Regions from separate parts of the Caballeronia sp. 11_S32 genome, predicted to be linked through region 1. Evidence: riboswitches for the same ligand, from Rfam matches in the RefSeq annotation. Region 1 holds a riboswitch; the other holds the start of a gene.
What was found. Region 1 has a riboswitch for thiamine pyrophosphate ahead of AC1Z32_RS11905 (FAD-dependent oxidoreductase). Riboswitches for the same ligand answer to the same signal wherever they lie in the genome.
Positions count from the first base shown of each region.

Region 2: it holds a riboswitch for thiamine pyrophosphate, as region 1 does, so the genes downstream of both, thiC (phosphomethylpyrimidine synthase ThiC) here and AC1Z32_RS11905 (FAD-dependent oxidoreductase) in region 1, are expected to answer to the same signal.

Region 1 covers NZ_JBXOWH010000003.1:83,115-92,748, reverse strand. Annotated here, with positions in the region: gene AC1Z32_RS11915 (glutamate synthase subunit beta) at 1-900, shown strand, start outside; gene AC1Z32_RS11910 (ABC transporter ATP-binding protein/permease) at 973-2,715, opposite strand; TPP riboswitch at 2,945-3,069, shown strand; gene AC1Z32_RS11905 (FAD-dependent oxidoreductase) at 3,234-4,388, shown strand; gene thiS (sulfur carrier protein ThiS) at 4,404-4,601, shown strand; gene AC1Z32_RS11895 (thiazole synthase) at 4,625-5,431, shown strand; gene thiE (thiamine phosphate synthase) at 5,428-6,513, shown strand; gene AC1Z32_RS11885 (ABC transporter ATP-binding protein) at 6,611-7,426, shown strand; gene mlaE (lipid asymmetry maintenance ABC transporter permease subunit MlaE) at 7,423-8,190, shown strand; gene mlaD (outer membrane lipid asymmetry maintenance protein MlaD) at 8,287-8,862, shown strand; gene AC1Z32_RS11870 (MlaA family lipoprotein) at 8,873-9,634, shown strand, end outside.
Region 2 covers NZ_JBXOWH010000003.1:1,523,622-1,533,255, forward strand. Annotated here, with positions in the region: gene AC1Z32_RS18665 (DMT family transporter) at 1-570, opposite strand, end outside; gene AC1Z32_RS18670 (L-lactate permease) at 671-2,272, opposite strand; gene AC1Z32_RS18675 (hypothetical protein) at 2,525-2,653, opposite strand; gene AC1Z32_RS18680 (hypothetical protein) at 2,933-3,439, opposite strand; gene AC1Z32_RS18685 (glycine zipper 2TM domain-containing protein) at 3,646-3,825, opposite strand; gene thiC (phosphomethylpyrimidine synthase ThiC) at 4,119-6,050, opposite strand; TPP riboswitch at 6,210-6,352, opposite strand; gene AC1Z32_RS18695 (EamA family transporter) at 6,598-7,539, shown strand; gene AC1Z32_RS18700 (DUF4397 domain-containing protein) at 7,879-8,661, shown strand; gene AC1Z32_RS18705 (hypothetical protein) at 9,047-9,319, opposite strand; gene AC1Z32_RS18710 (BPSL1445 family SYLF domain-containing lipoprotein) at 9,448-9,634, opposite strand, start outside.

The DNA of each region.
Region 1 (9,634 bases):
AAGCTGGAGAAGTGGCTGATCGACCGCCGCATGCGCCAGATGGAAGCGGAAGGCGTGTCGTTCCGCACGAACGTGTTCATCGGCAAGGATGCGCTGCCGGAGTACATCGCCAATACGGCGAAGGAAACCATCACGCCGGACGAACTGAAGGAACAGTTCGACGCGGTCGTGATCGCGGGCGGCTCGGAAACGCCGCGCGATCTGCCGGTGCCGGGGCGCGAGCTCGAAGGCATCTATTACGCGATGGAATTCCTGCCGCAGCAGAACAAGGTCAACGCGGGCGACAAGCTCACGGACCAACTGCTCGCCAAGGGCAAGCATGTCGTCGTGATCGGCGGCGGCGATACGGGTTCGGATTGCGTCGGCACGTCGAACCGTCATGGCGCGAAGGGCGTGACGCAGTTCGAACTGCTCGCGCAGCCGCCCGAGGAAGAGAACAAGCCGCTCGTGTGGCCGTACTGGCCGATCAAGCTGCGCACGTCTTCTTCGCACGAGGAAGGCTGCGATCGCGACTGGTCGGTGGCGACGAAGCGTTTCGAAGGCAAGAACGGCAAGGTCGAGAAGCTGATCGCGGTGCGCGTCGAGTGGAAGGGCGGCAAGATGCAGGAAGTGCCGAACTCCGAGTTCGAACTGAAGGCCGATCTCGTGCTGCTCGCCATGGGCTTCACGCAGCCGGTTTCGCCGGTGCTGGATGCGTTCGGCGTCGAGAAGGATGCGCGCGGCAACGTGCGTGCCGCGACCGAAGGCGACAAGGCGTATTACACGTCGGTGGACAAGGTGTTCACGGCGGGCGATATGCGTCGCGGGCAGTCGCTGGTCGTGTGGGCGATTCGCGAAGGACGTCAGTGCGCGCGTTCGGTGGATGCGTATTTGATGGGCTCCAGCGAGTTGCCGCGATAAGCAGGCTTCGACGCTCGATGTAAAAAGGCCACGCGATTGCGTGGCCTTTTTGCTTTGGCTGCGCGAGCGCGTTCAAGCTTCAGCCATCGCCCTCTCGATCTCGATCTTGTAGTCATGGAACATCGCCACCGATTCGCGATGCGCCACACTCAAAATCGCCGCCTTCGGCAAACGCTCGGTGAGCGTGTTGTAGATGTGCAGTTCGTTCTCGGCGTCGAGCGCGCTGGTGGCTTCATCGAGGAAGAGGAAGTCCGGCTTGTGCAGGAGCACACGCGCCGCGGCCAGCCGCTGCTGCTCGCCTGGCGACAGACTCCGCGCCCAATGCGCGCTCTCGTCCAGCCGGTCCGCATAAGTTTCGAGATTGCACAGACGCAGCACCTCGCGCGATTCGTCATCGCTGAACGTGCCGCCCGGCGACGGATACGAAAGCGCCGCGCGCAACGTGCCGATCGGCAGATAGCTCATCTGCGGGATGAACATCATCTTCGCATCGACGGGCGCATCGATGGTGCCGTCACCGAACGGCCACAAGCCCGCGAGCGCGCGCATCAGCGTGCTCTTGCCCGATCCCGACGGTCCGACGACGAGCCAGCGCGATCCCGCCTCGATGGAAACATCCGTCACGCGCGAAAGCGGCGTGCCGTTCGGCAGCGCGAGCATCAACCCTTTGGTCGTGAGCGAAGGCGTGCTCGTGTAATGCAGGTTGATGCCGCCGCGCTCCGTCGCCGGCGACGTTTCCTCGCGGATATGCGTCGAGCGCATCACGCGCTTGAATTCGCGCAGACGGTTGACGGTGGCGCGCCATTCGACCAGGGTCGAATAACTGTTGATGAACCAGGAAAACGAATCGCTGACCGTGCCGAAGGCCGATGAAATCTGCATCAGCACGCCGAATGAAAACGCGCCGGCAAAGTAGCGCGGCGCCGCGACCATGATCGGAAAGATGATCGCGATCTGCCCATAGAAGCTCAGCACGAAGGTCATGCGCTTCGTGTACTTCATGATCATCCACCAGTTGTCGCGGATGCGCTGGAAGATGGTCTTCGCATTCGCCGTTTCGGTGGCGATGCCGTCATAGAACGCGATCTGCTCGGCGTTCTCACGCACGCGGATCAGGCCGAAGCGGAAATCGGCCTCCACCTTCTGCTGCTGATAGTTGATCGACACGAGCGGATGCCCGACCTTCTGGATGATGAGCGAGCCGAGAATCGCATACAGCGCGGCGGCCCACACCATATAGCCCGGAATGGTGATCGGCGTGCCGCCGAGCGTGAGCGTCAGCGCGCCCGCGATGGTCCACAGAATCGTGATGAAGGTGACGAGCGTGACGAGCGTCGAGAGCAGATCGAGAGACAGCGAAAGGGTCGTCGTCGCGAAGGACTGGAGGTCGTCCGAGATACGCTGGTCGGGGTTGTCGGCGAGGCGGTCGCGCTCGATGCGGTAGAACGCCTTGTCGCCGAGCCATTGCTCCAGAAACCTGTTGGTGAGCCACTGCCGCCAGCGGAACGCGAGCATCTGCCGCAGATAGCGTCCGTACACCGCGAGCAGGATGTACGCGAACGCGAGGCCGGTGAAGATCAGCAGCAGATGTGGAAAGTCCTTGACGTTCTTGTTCTGCAGCGCGTTGTAGAAGTCGGCGTTCCAGCTGTTGAGGCGGACGTTGATCCACACGACCGTCATGTTGATCGCGATGATCGCGACGAGCAGCCCCCACGCGACGCCGCGCTCCTCCGACACCCAGTAGGGCTTGATGAGGCTCCACGCCGAAACTTGGTCGGCCTTCTGCTGCGTATTTTCGATGCGAGTGTTGGTCATGAGCTTCCTGCTGAAGCGCCTCGAGGCGCCCGAAGGCGACGTCCGCGGCCAGGCTGCGCGCGGCCTTTTCGGTCCGTAAATTCTTCCGGGGTTCTCTTAACGCTCACTTAATTTCGCGCGATCGTTCGCTGAACCATGTTCGCGGCATTGTGCCAGAGTGCCGCCGGGCGCGATAAAAGCCGGGCAATCCCCGTTTGCAGCGGGTTCCGCTTTCATGCTTTAATGATCCTCGACGAAACAGGGGTGCTTCGCGCGCATCGGCGGCCGGAACGGCCATCAGCGCGGCGAGGCTGAGAGAGACCCTTTGCACCCGATCCGGGTAATACCGGCGAGGGAAGTTTCCGGAGATCGCGCGACACCTGGCGCCCCTCCAGTCTCTTCCGTATCTTCATTCCGCCCGGCGCGTTTCATTGAAGCCGGGCCGGTCTCTCCGCTGATTTCGTCCTTGTGATGTGGCGCCGCGCCGGCACGGTCGAGATCGCGTACTTCGTCTCCTCGTGCAGTGCCTTGCCACGGCTATGGGAGACATCGAATTGAACAGGATCGAACAGGGCGCCGCGCGCCGGCCCGATTTCGCCGTCGTCGGCGGCGGGCTCGTCGGGCGGCTCGTCGCGTGGCAGCTCGCGGGCGCGGGTCATGACGTCGCGCTCTACGAACGCGGCGACGCAGCGGGCACGCAATCGGCGGCATGGGTCGCCGCGGCGATGCTCGCGCCGCTCGCGGAGGCGGCGAGCGCAGAGCCGCTCGTCGTCGGGCTCGGGGCGGCGTCGCTCGAGCGCTGGCCGCGCCTCATCGCGCAACTGCCCGAACCGGTGTTCTTCCAGCGCCACGGCACGCTGGTCGTCTGGCATGGCGCCGATCGCGCCGAGGCGCCGCTCTTCGAGCGCCGCTTGCGCGCCAATTCGCCCGCCGATCTGCTCGATGGCGGATTCGTCAAGCTCGCGGGCGCGCAGGTCGCACAAGCCGAACCCGCGCTCGGGACGCGCTTCGCGCAGGGCTGGCTGCTGCCGAACGAGGGACAGCTCGACAACCGCCAGGCGCTGAGCGCGCTCGCGGCCGGACTCGCCGCGCGCGGCGTGCGCACGCACTGGAACACGCCCGTCGATGCGATGCCGGATGCGCGCTGGATCATCGATTGCCGCGGGCTGGGCGGCAAGCCCGCGTGGCCCGCGCTGCGCGGCATTCGCGGCGAAGTCGCGCGCGTGCATGCGCCGGGCATCGGGCTTTCGCGGCCGGTGCGGCTGCTGCATCCGCGCTATCCGCTCTACATCGCACCGAAGGAAAACGATCTGTACGTGATCGGCGCAACGGAAGTGGAAGGCGAGGACATGTCGCCCGTGAGCGTGCGCTCGGCGCTCGAACTGCTGAGCGCCGCGTTCGCGGTGCATCCGGGCTTCGGCGAGGCGCGCATCCTCGAACTGAATTCGCATTGCCGGCCGACCTTGCCGGATCATCGCCCGGCCATCGTCTGGGACGGGGCGCGGACCTTGCGCGTGAACGGCCTGTACCGGCACGGCTTCATGATCGCGCCGGAAGTCGCCGATACCGCGTGCCGCCTGGCCGAAGCGCTCGTGTCGGGCGAGATCGCCGATCACGATGCATTCGCGCAGTTCCGCGAAGCCGCGCGCTGGCCCGAACTGCTCCACGACGAAACCGCGGTCGCCGCGCTCTAGTCAACAGGAAAAAGCATGAACATCCACATCAATCAACGCGTCTTCGACTTGCACGATGCCGCGACCGTCACCGAAGCGCTCACCGCATTCGGCGCGAAGCCGCCATTCGCGGTCGCGCTGAACGGCCAGTTCGTCGCGCGCGGCGAGCACGCGACGAAGACGCTCGCAGCAGGCGACAAGCTCGACGTCGTGTCGCCCGTCGCGGGCGGCTGAATTCCGAACCGAAGGATCGAACCATGACCACACAGACCGCCGACGTCCTCATGCTCTACGGCGAGGCGTTTCCGAGCCGCGTGCTGCTCGGCACGTCGCGTTATCCGTCGCTGCAATCGCTTTCCGACTCCATCGACGCCGCGCGGCCGGGCATGGTCACGGTCGCGCTGCGCCGCCAGTCGGAGACGGGCGAAGCCGGCTTCTTCGACGTATTGAAGCGCCACGGCGTCGCGCTCTTGCCGAACACGGCCGGGTGCCAGAGCGTCGACGAAGTGCTGACGACCGCGCACATGGCGCGCGAAGTGTTCGACACGCCGTGGATCAAGCTCGAGCTGATCGGCGACGACTACACGCTGCAGCCCGACCCGATCGGGCTCGTCGAAGCGGCGGCGAAGCTCATCCGCGAAGGCTTCAAGGTGCTGCCCTACTGCACGGAAGATCTCGTGATCGGGCGGCGCCTGCTCGATGCCGGTTGCGAAGCGCTGATGCCATGGGGCGCGCCGATCGGCACCGGCAAGGGCGTGACCAATCCGTACGGGCTGCGCACGCTGCGCGAACGCCTGCCGGACACGCCGCTGATCGTCGATGCGGGTCTCGGCGTGCCGTCGCACGCGTGCCAGGTGATGGAATGGGGCTTCGACGGCGTGCTGCTCAATACCGCCGTCTCGCAGGCGACGTTTCCGCCGCAGATGGCGCGCGCGTTCGCGCTCGGCGTCGAAGCGGGGCGCACCGCATTCCTCGCCGGCCCGATGGCCGAGCGCGACAGCGCGCAGGCGAGCACGCCGGTCGTCGGCATGCCGTTCTGGCATCAGGACGGAGGCGCGGCATGAGCTTGCTGAATCACGAAGTCTTCTGGCCCCCGGCGGACGAGCTGATCGAAGTCGCCGAGCGGATTCGCGCGCGTCTGGGCGATTGGCCCGCGGCTGAAACGCGCTGGCGCATCTGCCTGACCGCGCCTGAATTGCCGAAAGCGGACGATCTGATCGTATTCACCGAGCCGCATGACGCGGACATCGACCGGCTCGCGAAAAGCGGCGCGGCGCTCGTCGAAGCGCATGGTGGCCGCGTCGCGCTGCGTCGCGGCGAGGAGCGTTTCGCGCTGGAAGGCGAATGGTCGGATGACTGGCTGGCCGCGCTCGCCGCCTTCCTCGACTGCAATTTCGAGCCGCACGATGCGCTCACGCTCGCGCTCGCCTGGCGCGCCGGCGACGAGAACAAGGACGACGCGTGGCCCGTCGATTTCGCGACTTTTCCCCGCGTCGCCGATTTGCCCGCCGCGCCCGAAGGCGGCTTTGCTCCGTGCCCGGACCGGCTCGGCCTTTATCCGGTGCTGCCGGGCGCCGAATGGGTCGAGCGCGTGCTCGATCTCGGCGTTCGCACCGCGCAATTGCGCCGCAAGTCGACGGACGCCGCCGATCTGCGGCGCGAAATCGCGCGCTCAGTCGAAGCGGGGCGCCGCCATGACGCGCAGCTTTTCATCAACGATCACTGGCGCGAGGCGATCGCGGCAGGCGCGTACGGCGTGCATCTCGGTCAGGAAGACGTGCAGACCGCCGATCTGAACGCGATCGCGAAAGCCGGCCTGCGCCTCGGATTGTCGACGCACGGGTACTACGAGATGCTGCGCGCGCTGCATTTCAGGCCCAGCTATCTCGCCCTCGGCGCCGTTTTCCCGACGACGACGAAAGTCATGCCGACCAAGCCGCAAGGACTCGCGCGGCTCGGCCGCTACGTGCAATTGCTGTCGGGGCGCGTGCCGCTCGTCGCGATCGGCGGGATCGACGCCAAGGTCATGCCCGAGGTCCTCGCAAGGGGCGTCGGCAGCGCGGCGGTCGTGCGCGCGGTGACCGAGGCGCCGGACACGCCGGCCGCGGTCTCGTCGTTGCAACAGATGTTTGCAAGTCAACGGTAAAGAATCCCAAAAATAAAAGGGGGCGGGACTAGGCAAAGCACCGATTGCACGCAGGCCCTATAATTCGGCGTTTTGCGTCAACGGAATCTCTTACCCAGTGCCTGCTTCCTCCGAGACTCTGCTGGAGCTACGCGACGTCGATTTCGGCTACGGCGACCGACTCATTCTGTCGAACCTGAACATGCGCTTCACGCGCGGGCAGGTGGTCGCGGTCATGGGCGGCTCCGGCTGCGGCAAGACCACGACCCTGCGCCTCGTCGGCGGACTCGTCAAGGCGAACCGCGGCCAGGTGCTGTTCGATGGACAGGACATCGGCGCGCAGACGCGCGAGGGCCTGTACGCGCTGCGCCGCAAGATGGGCATGCTGTTCCAGTTCGGCGCGCTGTTCACCGACCAGACCGTGTTCGAGAACGTGGCGTTTCCGCTGCGCGAGCACACGGATCTGCCGGAAGACCTGATCCGCGACCTCGTGCTGATGAAGCTGAACGCGGTCGGATTGCGCGGCGCGCGCGATCTCGCGCCGTCCGAGATTTCGGGCGGCATGGCGCGCCGCGTCGCGCTTGCCCGCGCCATCGCGCTCGATCCGCAACTGATGATGTACGACGAGCCTTTCGCCGGCCTCGATCCGATCTCGCTCGGCATCACCGCGCAGCTCATCCGCACGATCAACGACGCGCTCGGCGCGACCTCCATCCTCGTCACGCATGACGTGCCCGAATCGTTCGCGATCGCGGACTACGTGTACTTCATCGCGAACGGCGGCATTCACGCCGAGGGCACGCCGGCCGAACTGCGCGCGTCGCAGGACCCGACCGTGCGCCAGTTCATCGACGGCACGCCGGACGGTCCCTTCAAGTTCCACTATGCGAGCACGCCGCTCGCGGCGGATTTCGGCATCGGAGGGCAGGCATGATCAGCGCGCTCGGACGATGGGTGCTCGACGGTTTCGGCACCGCGGGCTACGCGACGCGCATGTTCCTGCGCCTCGTGTTCGAATTCTTTTCGCTGTTGCGCCGCCCGCGCCTCGTCACGAAACAGATCCACTTCGTCGGCAATTATTCGCTCGTGATCATCGCGGTGTCGGGTTTGTTCGTCGGCTTCGTGCTCGGCTTGCAGGGCTATTACACGCTGAGCCGCTACGGCTCGGAACAGGCGCTCGGCCTGCTGGTCGCGCTGTCGCTCGTGCGCGAGCTCGGCCCGGTGGTGACCGCGCTGCTCTTCGCGGGGCGCGCGGGCACGTCGCTGACCGCCGAAATCGGCCTGATGAAGGCCGGCGAGCAGCTCACGGCGATGGAAATGATGGCCGTCGATCCGCTCAAGGTAGTCGTCGCGCCGCGCATGTGGGCGGGTATCGTCGCGATGCCGGTGCTGGCCGCCATCTTCAGCGCGGTCGGCATCATCGGCGGCTATGTCGTCGGCGTGATGCTGATCGGCGTCGATCCGGGCGCGTTCTGGTCGCAGATGCAAGGCGGCGTGGACGTGTGGCGCGATGTCGGCAACGGCGTCATCAAGAGCATCGTGTTCGGCTTCGCGGTGACGTTCATCGCGCTGTTCCAGGGCTACGAGGCGAGACCGACGCCGGAAGGCGTGTCGCGCGCGACGACGAAAACCGTCGTGTACGCGTCGCTCGCCGTGCTCGGGCTCGATTTTCTGCTGACCGCACTGATGTTCAGCTAATGGACCAAGCGCAGGCGCCCGGCAAAAAGGCGCAGGCGTTGTGAAGGGCACAGACCCTCACGCGCCATCTGCGAAAAGATTCTCTTTGGGAAGACGATGAAAAAGACTGCTCTCGACTTTTGGGTCGGCCTCTTCGTGGTGCTCGGTTTCGTGGCGCTGCTGTTCCTCGCGCTGAAGGCGGGCAACATGAGCTCCCTGTCGTTTCAGCAAACCTACGCGGTGAAACTCAAGTTCGACAACATCGGCGGTTTGAAGGCGCGCGCGCCCGTCAAGAGCGCGGGCGTGACGGTCGGGCGCGTCGGCGGCATCGGCTTCGATCCGAACACGTATCAGGCCGTCGTGACGATCGATATCGACAAGCAATATCAGTTTCCGAAGGATTCGTCCGCGAAGATCCTGACGTCGGGTCTGCTCGGCGAGCAGTACATCGGCCTCGAGCCGGGCGGCGACGATCAGATGCTGAAGAACGGCGACACCATCACGATGACGCAGTCCGCCGTGGTGCTCGAGAACCTGATCGGCCAGTTCCTCTATAACAAGGCGGCGGATTCCGGCGCCTCGAAATCGCAGGCAGCGCCGGCCGCGCCCGCACCCGCGTTCCCGGGCGCGGCGAGCGCAATGGGCGCTTCGGGTGCGGCGGGCGCGAACGCCGCCTCGGGCGCGTCTCAATAAGGAGAAGGGCATGCAGGCGATGGGGATGCGGCGCGCGATCGTCCTGGCGGGCGTCATGGCGCTCGCCGGTTGCGCGACGGTGACGACGCCGACCAAAGGGGACCCGCTCGAGAGCTACAACCGGACGATGTTCACGATCAACGACCAGGTCGATCAGTACGCGTTGAAGCCGATAGCGAAGGGTTATGTGTGGGCCGTGCCGGAACCGGTGCGCAACAGCGTGACCAACTTCTTCTCGAATATCGGCGACGTGTACATCGCCGCGAACAATCTGCTGCAGTTGAAGGTCGCGGACGGCGTGTCGGACATCATGCGCGTCGCGATCAACACGGTGTTCGGCGTCGGCGGCCTGTTCGATGTCGCGACCATCGCGAAGCTGCCGAAGCACGCCGGGGATTTCGGCCTGACGCTCGGCCACTATGGCGTGCCGCCCGGCCCGTATGTCGTGCTGCCGCTGCTCGGGCCGAGCACAGTGCGGGATTCCACTGGCCTCGTCGTCGATTATTTCGGCAACCCGCTTACGTATGTGAGCCCGGATTCGGTGAGCTGGGCGCTCTACGGCGTGAATCTCGTCAATGTGCGTGCGAATCTGCTTGGCGCAACCGACGTGCTCGCCGACGCCGCGCTCGACAAATATTCGTTCGTGCGCAACGCGTATCTGCAGCGCCGTCAGTACCTGATCTCGGGCGGCGATGGCGGCATGCCGGACTACGGCGAGGCGCCGCTGCCGAACTATGGCGACGAGGGCGCGGATGTAGCGGCTCCCGCCGCG
Region 2 (9,634 bases), 1.4 Mb from region 1:
CATCGCGTCGACGTCCATCAGATACTTCTTCGCGAAGTTGCCCGCGACGCCGTAGAGCGCCGACGCCGCAAGCGCCGCGGCCGCTGCGAGCAGGCCTTGCACGGGCAGCGCGGCGTCGTGTCCCGCGTGATCGGGCGCGATCTGGTTCCACACCAGCACGAGCACGCCCGCGAAGCCGATCGCCATGCCGATCGTGCGGGTGGCCGTCAGGCGGTCGCGCAGCCACAGATACGCGACGAGCGCGCCGAAGAGCGGCGTCGTCGCGTTGATGACGGAGGTTGCGCCGGCCGAAAGCGTCAGTTCGGCGTAGGCGAAAAGGCAGAACGGCGCGGCCGAATTCAGGATGCCGACAACGAGCAACTGCGGCCAGCGCGAGCGCAGCGTCGCCGCGGTGCCGGCGATCGAACGGCGCGCGAGCAGCATCGCGACGAGAAACACGGCGCCGATGCCCACGCGCAAGGCCATCAGCGGCGCGACGCCGAACTCGGCTACGCCCACGCGGATGAAGAGAAACGATGCGCCCCACAGGGCGGCGAGCACAATCAGTTGCAGCAGGTTGGCGGGCGGCATGGCGAGCGGATTTCGTGATGCTGATCAAAAGTCCGCGCATGTTAGCACCGCGCGCGTATCGAAAATACGCCCGCTGAATGGAACAGCAAGAAGCGGGAACTCAATGCGGCGGAATCACCCACGTCAGCACGTTCTGCTGCAGCCACACGAGCACGCCGAGCAGGACCGTGAGGAAGATCGAATGCCAGAACGTGCGCGCGAAGACCAAGCCTTCCTTGCCCTTCAACTCGGTCGTCGCCACGCCGGTCGAGATGTTCTGCGGGGAGATCATCTTGCCCATCACGCCACCGGACGAATTCGTGGCGGCCATCAGCACCGGGTTGAGATTGAGCTGGTTCGCCGCGACCACCTGCAGATTGCCGAAGAGCGCGTTGCCCGAGGTATCGCTGCCGGAGAGGAACACCGCCACCCAGCCGAGGAACGCGGACACGAGCGGGAAAAACGCCCCGACCGACGCGACGCCGAGACCCAGCGTGTAGTTCATGCCCGAGTAGCTCATCAGATACGCGAGGCCGACGATGGTCGCGACCGTCAGAATGGCGATGCGCGTCTGCACCCACGTATCGGCAATCGCGGCGCCATAGTCGCGCGCGGGCAGCTTCACAATGAGCGCGGTGACGATCGACGCGACCAGGATCGCCGTGCCGGTCGCGAGCGGCTGGAAGTCCCAGATCGCGCCGTAGGGCTGGTTGTAGAGCGTGATGTACACGGCCTTGTCGAGGCCCGGCCACGCGACCTTGACGTCGCCGATCATGAAGATCTTGAGCACGGTCCAGACGATCACGACCACCGAGACGACGATCCACGGCAGCCAGCCCTGGCCGCCGGGAATCGCCGAGTGCGTTTCGCCGAGGCGTTCGACGTTCACCGCGAAGCGCTCGTCCGCGACGGGCTTCCACACGCGCAGGAACGCGATCGTCAGGATCAGCGAGACGAGCGACGACAGCACGTCGGTCAGCGCATAGCTGATGAAGTTCGACGTCACGAACTGCGTGAGCGCGAACGCGCCGCCCGAGACGAGCAGCACCGGCCAGACGCGCATCATGTTGCGAAAGCCCGCATAGATGCCGATCACGTAGAACGGCAGGAAGAACGCGAAGAGCGGCAACTGGCGGCCGACCATTTTCGCGAGGGCGTCGGTCGGCAGGTGGGTAACGGCGCCGAGCACGGTGATCGGCACGCCGAGCGCGCCGAACGCGACCGGCGCCGTGTTGAAGATCAGCGTGAAAGTGAGCGCTTCCAGCGTCGGGAAGCCGAGCAGGATCAGAAGCGAGCTCGTGATCGCTATCGGCGTGCCGAAACCCGAGATGCCTTCCAGCAGCGCGCCGAATGAAAAACCGATCACGACCAGCACGATGCGCCGGTCGTTCGGCAGGTTGTCGACCATCCACAGGCGAAACGCTTCGAAGCGCCCCGAGCGCTGCGCGACGTTATAGAGCAGGATGGCCGCGAACACGATCCACATGACCGGCCACAACGCGAAGACGGCGCCGGCCGCGACCGAATCGAGCGCGAGCCCGACCGGAAAGTGCCAGCCCGCCACCGCGATGATCAGCGCGAGGATCAGCCCCGCGAGCGACGCCTGCCACGCGGGGCGGCGCGCCCAGCCGAGCAGCACGAGCACCAGGACGATCGGCAGCGCGGCGACGACGAAGGACACGAACAGGGAATGGGCGATCGGAGTGAGCAGCTGGTGGAACATCGGAGCTCCTTTCTGATGTCATGAGCGGAAGCGGCGATGGATGACGCCGCGGTGCGCGCGGAGCTCGATGTTCGGCAGCAGGCAACCGGAAACTTAAGCAAACGCATAACGCGCACCCTAAGAATAGGGCGCGAACGGCGTGCGTCAAGGCGTGAATGCCCGTTCATTGCGGCACGGGCGTGGCGCATGGATTCGACTGGCGCGCCGAGCGTGGCGCGTCGTCGATGGCGAAAGGGAAGAGGCGCGGGCGGTTCAGCCTTCGGCGACGGCTCCCGGCGTTCTATCTTCCCGGCCGGCGGGCGGCGTCTGGCGGAAAACCCACACGGTCAACAGGCCGAGCGAGGCGAGCATCCACAGCAGGAAAAACACGAAGGCCATCATGTCCGAATCCCCCGATACGGAAAGTGCGCGGAAGAGCCGCGCGAAGTCGCAACATTGGTCGCCGTTGCAAAGCGGTAAATGGGGGAACCATGTAGCCAGAATTGTGCCAATCGTCTGGCGAAATGCGCCGAGGCCTTGTCGGAAAAGGAAAGTGTCCGGGCGCACAGTTGCGTTTTCGCGAGCAAACGGCCGCGCCGGACAGAAAATGTTGCAGCAGTGTTACGCGACCGCGGTTGAAACCCGTTTCTGTCTCATCCGATGTAACGCGGCGCGGCCCGCTCAGTGCCCGTGGCCGCCGCCTCCGCCATGCCAGCCGCCGCCACCGCCTTGCCAACTGCTGCCGCCGCCATGCCATCCGCCACCGCCGCCATGCCAGCCGCCGCCATGCCAGCCGTGTCCCCAGCAGCAGCCGCTGCCGCCCCAATAGCCGAAGCTGAACGAAACCGCCGGATAACCGTAGCCGTAATACGGGTAGCCGTAATAGGCCGGGTAAGCAGCGTAGGGCGGGTAATACGGATAAGGATACGGATAGGTCTGGTAGTAGCCGGTATAAGGCGAGCCGACCGCGTACTCGTACTGGGGCGGAAGTGTCGCGGGCGACGTGGCGATGGCTGGGGCACCCGACGCGGGCACGGTGAATTCCCGCTGGGTATATGTCGTATCGACGACCGGATAGGGCGGATAGGGCGGATAGCCGTAAGGGTAGTAGCAGCCGCCGAGAAGAAGCCCGACGGCGAGCGCGATGATGGCCGTTTTGGGTCCGGGAATACCGCAGGCGGAAATCATGATGCTGCTCCTTGCGTTACGGCTGTCCGGACTCTTGGATCGGATGGGTCGAGAGCGGGTCCGTTAAGAGCAGCTTAGTCGAACGGTGGCACTATTCACGACGGGTGTGTGACAAAGCATCAAATCGTGGGTTTATGTAACAAATTTGAAACAGCGGGCGAGCGGAGCGGCGAAGTAAGTCTGCTTCGCCGCCGAAAGCGAGTTCGCTACTTGCCGATCTGATTGCCGATAACGCCGCCGACCGCCGCGCCGCCCAAGGTCGAAAGCGCGCTGCCGCCGATCGCGGCCCCGCCCGCCGCGCCCACGCCGGCGCCGATGGCGGTATCCCGTTGACGCGTGGTCATGTCGCCGCAAGCGGTCAGTCCTCCCAGGAACGCAACGACCATTGCGGCGGCGCCGATCTGTTTGATGTTTTTCATGTCGACTCTCCAATTCGATGACGAGATGAATCGGCTGCGGTTCGACCGCGGCTGCCAGAAGCGCGGTGCGACCGTTTCGGCGTTGGCCAATAGGGCGCCACGTTTTTCGCCGGTTCATTCACATCGTCAGCAGAAAGAGTGCCCGATTCGTCCGATAAGCGCGCTCAGCCAGCTCCGACAAGGCTTTGCGCCCGATCGGCACGAAAAAAAAGCCTGCCGCACGCACCGTGCGACAGGCTTTTGTCAGCCAAGGCCAAGCATCAAGTCGGCTGGTAGATTTCCGCGCCTTTCTTCACGAACTCGATCGCCTTCGTCTCCATGCCCTTCGCGAGCGCCTCGTTTTCGCTCACGCCCTGCTTCGCCGCGAAGTCGCGCACGTCCTGCGTGATCTTCATCGAGCAGAAGTGCGGGCCGCACATCGAGCAGAAATGAGCGACCTTGGCGGAATCCTTCGGCAGCGTTTCGTCGTGGAATTCGCGCGCCTTGTCCGGATCGAGGCCGAGGTTGAACTGGTCTTCCCAGCGGAACTCGAAACGCGCCTTGGAGAGCGCGTTGTCGCGCACCTGCGCGCCCGGATGGCCCTTCGCCAGATCGGCCGCGTGCGCCGCGAGCTTGTACGTGATGATGCCTTCCTTCACGTCGTCCTTGTTCGGCAGGCCGAGGTGCTCCTTCGGCGTCACGTAGCAGAGCATCGCGGTGCCGAACCAGCCGATCATCGCGGCGCCGATGCCCGACGTGATGTGGTCGTAGCCCGGCGCGATGTCGGTCGTCAGCGGCCCGAGCGTATAGAACGGCGCTTCGTCGCACCATTCCAGCTGCAGGTCCATGTTCTCCTTGATGAGCTGCATCGGCACGTGGCCGGGGCCTTCGATCATCACCTGCACGTCGTGCTTCCACGCGATCTGCGTGAGCTCGCCGAGCGTCTTCAGTTCGCCGAGCTGCGCTTCGTCGTTGGCGTCGTAGATGGAGCCGGGGCGCAGGCCGTCGCCGAGCGAGAACGAGACATCGTATTGCTTCATGATTTCGCAGATGTCTTCGAAGTGCTCGTAGATGAAGCTTTCCTTGTGATGCGCGAGGCACCACTTCGCCATGATCGAGCCGCCGCGCGACACGATGCCCGTCATGCGGTTCGCCGTCAGCGGCACGTATTGCAGACGCACGCCCGCGTGGATCGTGAAGTAGTCGACGCCTTGCTCGGCCTGCTCGATGAGCGTGTCGCGGAAGATTTCCCACGTCAGGTCTTCGGCCTTGCCGTTCACCTTTTCGAGCGCCTGATAGATCGGCACCGTGCCGATGGGCACCGGCGAATTGCGGATGATCCACTCGCGCGTTTCGTGGATGTGCTTGCCGGTCGAGAGATCCATGACCGTGTCGCCGCCCCAGCGGATCGCCCAGGTCATCTTGTCGACTTCCTCGCCGATGGACGACGTCACCGCCGAATTGCCGATGTTCGCGTTGATTTTCACGAGGAAGTTGCGGCCGATGATCATCGGTTCGCTTTCCGGGTGATTGATGTTCGCGGGGATGATCGCGCGGCCGCGCGCCACTTCCTCGCGCACGAACTCGGGCGTGATCTCCTTCAGCGCGTCCTTGCCGAACGCGGCGGCGCCGAACGCCTGGCCGGGATGCTGGCGGCCCATCATCGCCGCGAGCTTTTCGCCATTCGGGCCGCTGGCCTTGAGGCTTTCGAGATACTCGGCACGGCGCTGGTTCTCGCGGATCGCGATGTACTCCATTTCCGGCGTGATGATGCCTTGCCGCGCGTAGTGCATCTGCGAGACGTTCTTGCCCGCGATCGCGCGGCGCGGCTTGCGGTGCAGGCCGGGAAAGCGCAGTTCTGCGGTTTTCGCGTCGGCGGCGCGCTCGCGGCCGAATTCGCTGGAAAGACCCGCGAGTTCCTCCGTGTCGCCGCGCTTCTCGATCCACGCGCCGCGCAGCGCGGGCAGCCCCGAGCGGATGTCGATCTTCGCATCCGGGTCCGTGTACGGGCCGGACGTGTCGTAGACAAAGACGGGCGGATTCTTCTCGCCGCCGAAGCCGTCGGGGGTGTCGGACTGCGTGATCTCGCGCATCGGAACGCGAATGTCGGGCGTCGAGCCTTCGACATAGACCTTGCGCGAATTCGGCAGCGGCGCGATGGCGGCGGCGTCGACGACGGCGTTCTCGGACAGGAACTTCGGGTTGGCATTCATGTGCTGTCTCTCCTGTGTCGACATACAGAGTAGTAGTGGGACCGTTATATCCGGGCCCGACGCGAACGAACGCCGTCGAGCTCGGCTGATTCAGGAGCTAAACAGGGAGGAACGAGATGGAAAGGTACGGGTTCTGAAGAAGTGGCCGGATGCTGCAAGCCGTGGAACCCGAACGCTTCCCTGCGCTGGCATTATCCAGATCAGGTTCAAAGGGTATTTCTCACCCACGCCACACGAAGCGATCCAGTTCGATGAAAGCCGATTGGATCGCGATGTGCAACGCAGGACCCCCGCGTTAGCAGCCGCCACATTACACCGCGGCGTGGTGTCTTGGCAACCATTCGCGAAATCCTTCTATCGTGCATCGGCGCTTACTGCATAATGTCGGGCGCCGCGGCTTTCCGGGTTTTCCCCGAGAGAGGGTGCGGTCCGTCCTCGCGCAATCGCACTTCTCCGTTCCGCCATGTCGTTCAGTCTGGTATCTGCCGCAGCGTCTTTCCCGGTCTTTCTCGCAGTCGTCCGGCACGCAGCCGTCGCGGAGTAATGCATGTCCGCTCTTCCGCCGCCGCGTTTGCCGTTCAGCTTTCCCGACCGTTTTCCGTTTCGCGCGCCGCGCTCCTTCAAAGGGCAGGTCGCGCTTGCGCTCGCGGTCGTTTATCTCGTGTGGGGATCGACGTATCTCGGCATCCATCTCTCGCTCGAGTCGTTTCCGCCGCTCATGCTCGGCGGTCTGCGCAACCTGTTCGCCGGCATCGGGCTGTTCGCTATCGCCGTGCATCGCAAGGCGGTGTGGCCCAGCGCGCGGGAAATTCGTAACGCGGCCATCGTCGGCACTTTGCTGGAGGGCCTGTCGAGCGGGATGATGGCCTACGGCATGCGCACGGTGGGAACCGGCACGGCCGCCGTGATGGTGGCGACCGTGCCGCTCTTCGCGACGATCTTCACCGCGCTCGCGGGGCGCAGCGTCGCGAAGGGCGAATGGTTCGCGGTGGCGCTGGGCCTTATCGGTATCGTGCTGCTGAATCACGGCGATCCTTCGCCGAGTTCCACTTTCGGCACGCTCGCCATCCTGTGCGCCGCGATTTTCTGGGCGGGCGGCGCGCATCTGGCGACGCGTTTGCCGCAACCTTCCGATCTGCTGATGTCGACATCCCTGCAGATCGGGCTCGGCGGCCTGATCGCGACGGGCATCGCGCTGTTGTCGGGCGAGCGGCTCACGCAGGTGAGCGCGGGAGCGGGGCTGTCGTTCGTGTATCTCGTGGTGATCGGTTCGATGGCCGCCTACGTCGCCTATAACTTTCTGATCCGCAACACGAGCACGATCGTCGCGACGAGCTGCCTGTACGTGAATCCGGTCGTCGCGGTGCTGCTCGGCGCGGCGCTGCTCGGCGAAATCATCACGCAATGGACCGTCATCGCGACGGTCGTCATTCTGCTTTCCGTCGGGCTTTCCTTCTGGTTCGACTATCGGCGGCGCGGGCTCGCCTAAGCGCCTTCGTTGTAAAAGCGGTATCCGCATGACGGCGGCCTGCATCGTTCGATGCAGTGCCGCCGCGCGCTTTTTCCACATCCCGAGCGATTCCTCTAACGAATTCAGAAGCCTTGCCGCGCAAGGCTCGGCGGCACGCGCCTGGATTTATCGCACCGTATCGGGGCATGGTCATTGCTGAACGCAGGCACCCGAATCGGCGGCGCCTCGGCGTCGGTCGATCGGGCCAGAAAGCAAAAGAACCAGGGTCGGCGAACGAAGCGCGCGAAGTGATGCGCACGTCCGGTCGTCCGGACCCGGATAACGAGGTGTCGATCCAAAACCAAGGAAGGTGGAATCATGAAGCTCATCCGCACCGCTGCCGCGCTCGCCGCTGTCGCCTCGTTGCTCTCCGCTTGCGGCGGAAGCTCCGATGACGTGGGCAAGGAAATCGGCGTCACCCAGCCGCAGGTCCATTTCATTCACGCGATCCCGAGCGGCCCGAACGTCGACTTCTACGACAACGGCAAGATCCTGCAGCCGAATCTCGCCTACAAGACGGTGACCAACTTCGCGAACATCGACACCGGCCAGCACAACTTCTCCTATGCGGCCATCAACACGACGACGCAGCTCGCCACCGACACGAGCATCAACAACGCGGCGAAGGGGCATGAGTACACGGTGATCGCGCTGCCGGACGCGGGCTTCGTGCCGTCGATCGCGGTGATCGATGACCCGTTCGACAAGGGGCTGCTGTCGGGCAGCGCGCGCGTGCGGGCGTTCAACGCGTCGACGAATGCGCCGAATCTCGACATCTATCTCGTCGCGCCGGGGACGAACATCGCGGGCGTCAGCCCGACGATGGCGGGCGTCGCCTACAAGAACGCGGTGCCCGCGACGACGCAGGATTCGATCTACGTTTCGGGCGGCACGTATCAACTGATCGCGACGCTGCCGGGCTCGAAGACGCCGGTGTACAGGTCGGCGTCGTTCGATCTCGTCAACAACGCGGACTGGCTCGTGACGACGCTGCCTTCGGGGAACGCGGCCTCGCAAATCGTGCCGGAGAAGATCCGCGTGCTGGTGGCGCAGGGCGGCAACACGCAGCAGCCGGCGCTGGAGTTGCCTGATACGCAGTGAGGGCAGAGCGCCTTACGAAGCGAAGCCCGGCCGTGTGCATCGGCCGGGTATTTTCCGATCGGGATGGCACTCAGGAGTCTCGGGGCTGGAAGATAATCGAATGTAGTAAGGATGCCATAAGATCGCAGATCAGTCTTTCCAAAGAAAACAGCATGTGTGGCCTTCCGCTCCGCGACACCGATGTACTTCCCGAAGCAGCATAAAAAGGCCCGCAAGAGCGGGCCCTGAAAGCCGCGAGTCACGGAGACCAAAGACGAAAAGAAAACCGTGCGCGGTTTGACGCGACTTCATGCTCGAGAATCGCGCCGATTGTCAGTATAGGGTGTGCTTCGCAACGACGCATAAGATTTTCATTCGCATTTGTGGAGGAGTAAGCGAAAGGTGCTTACTGACCTGCGGCGTTATGCGCGGCCTTGATAGCGGCGTCACGTTCCTTTTTCGCCGCCGCTTTCTTTTGATCAAACACCTTCTGGGCGGCAGCGACTTTTTGCTCATAGGTACGGTTCGCCGCCGCTACTTGTTGATGCATTCTCACTAATGGGTCAGCGTGACTAGCAGCGTCTGGCGAGCTAGCTCCCGCATCGCCTTGTGCTCTTGCGGCAGTAGCAGGAAGAAATGAAAGCGCCAAAGTGAGTATCGCGATAACTAGTCTCTTCATCACACTCTCCTGAATACTCCGGCGAAAGAACATGAGGGGCGCCCGGATAGCTCGGCTATCAACGGCCGCCTCCCTCCGTGCTTAAACGATAGATAACTTTCGGCAGTCTGCCAGTCGCGGCAGTCTATTCAAATCTTCAGCCGTGAAACCTTGGTTCCTTGCAGCGAAAGATCACCCATGATGCCCGCATTAGTAAGCACGATGGCTTCGACGGGCGCATTCGCCGTGGCTGTATCTATTGCCTTGTTGGCGCCGGTCTTCATGACCGCAACGGACGCGTCGGCACCAGCGGTCCAGCCTTTATCCGAAGTGCGG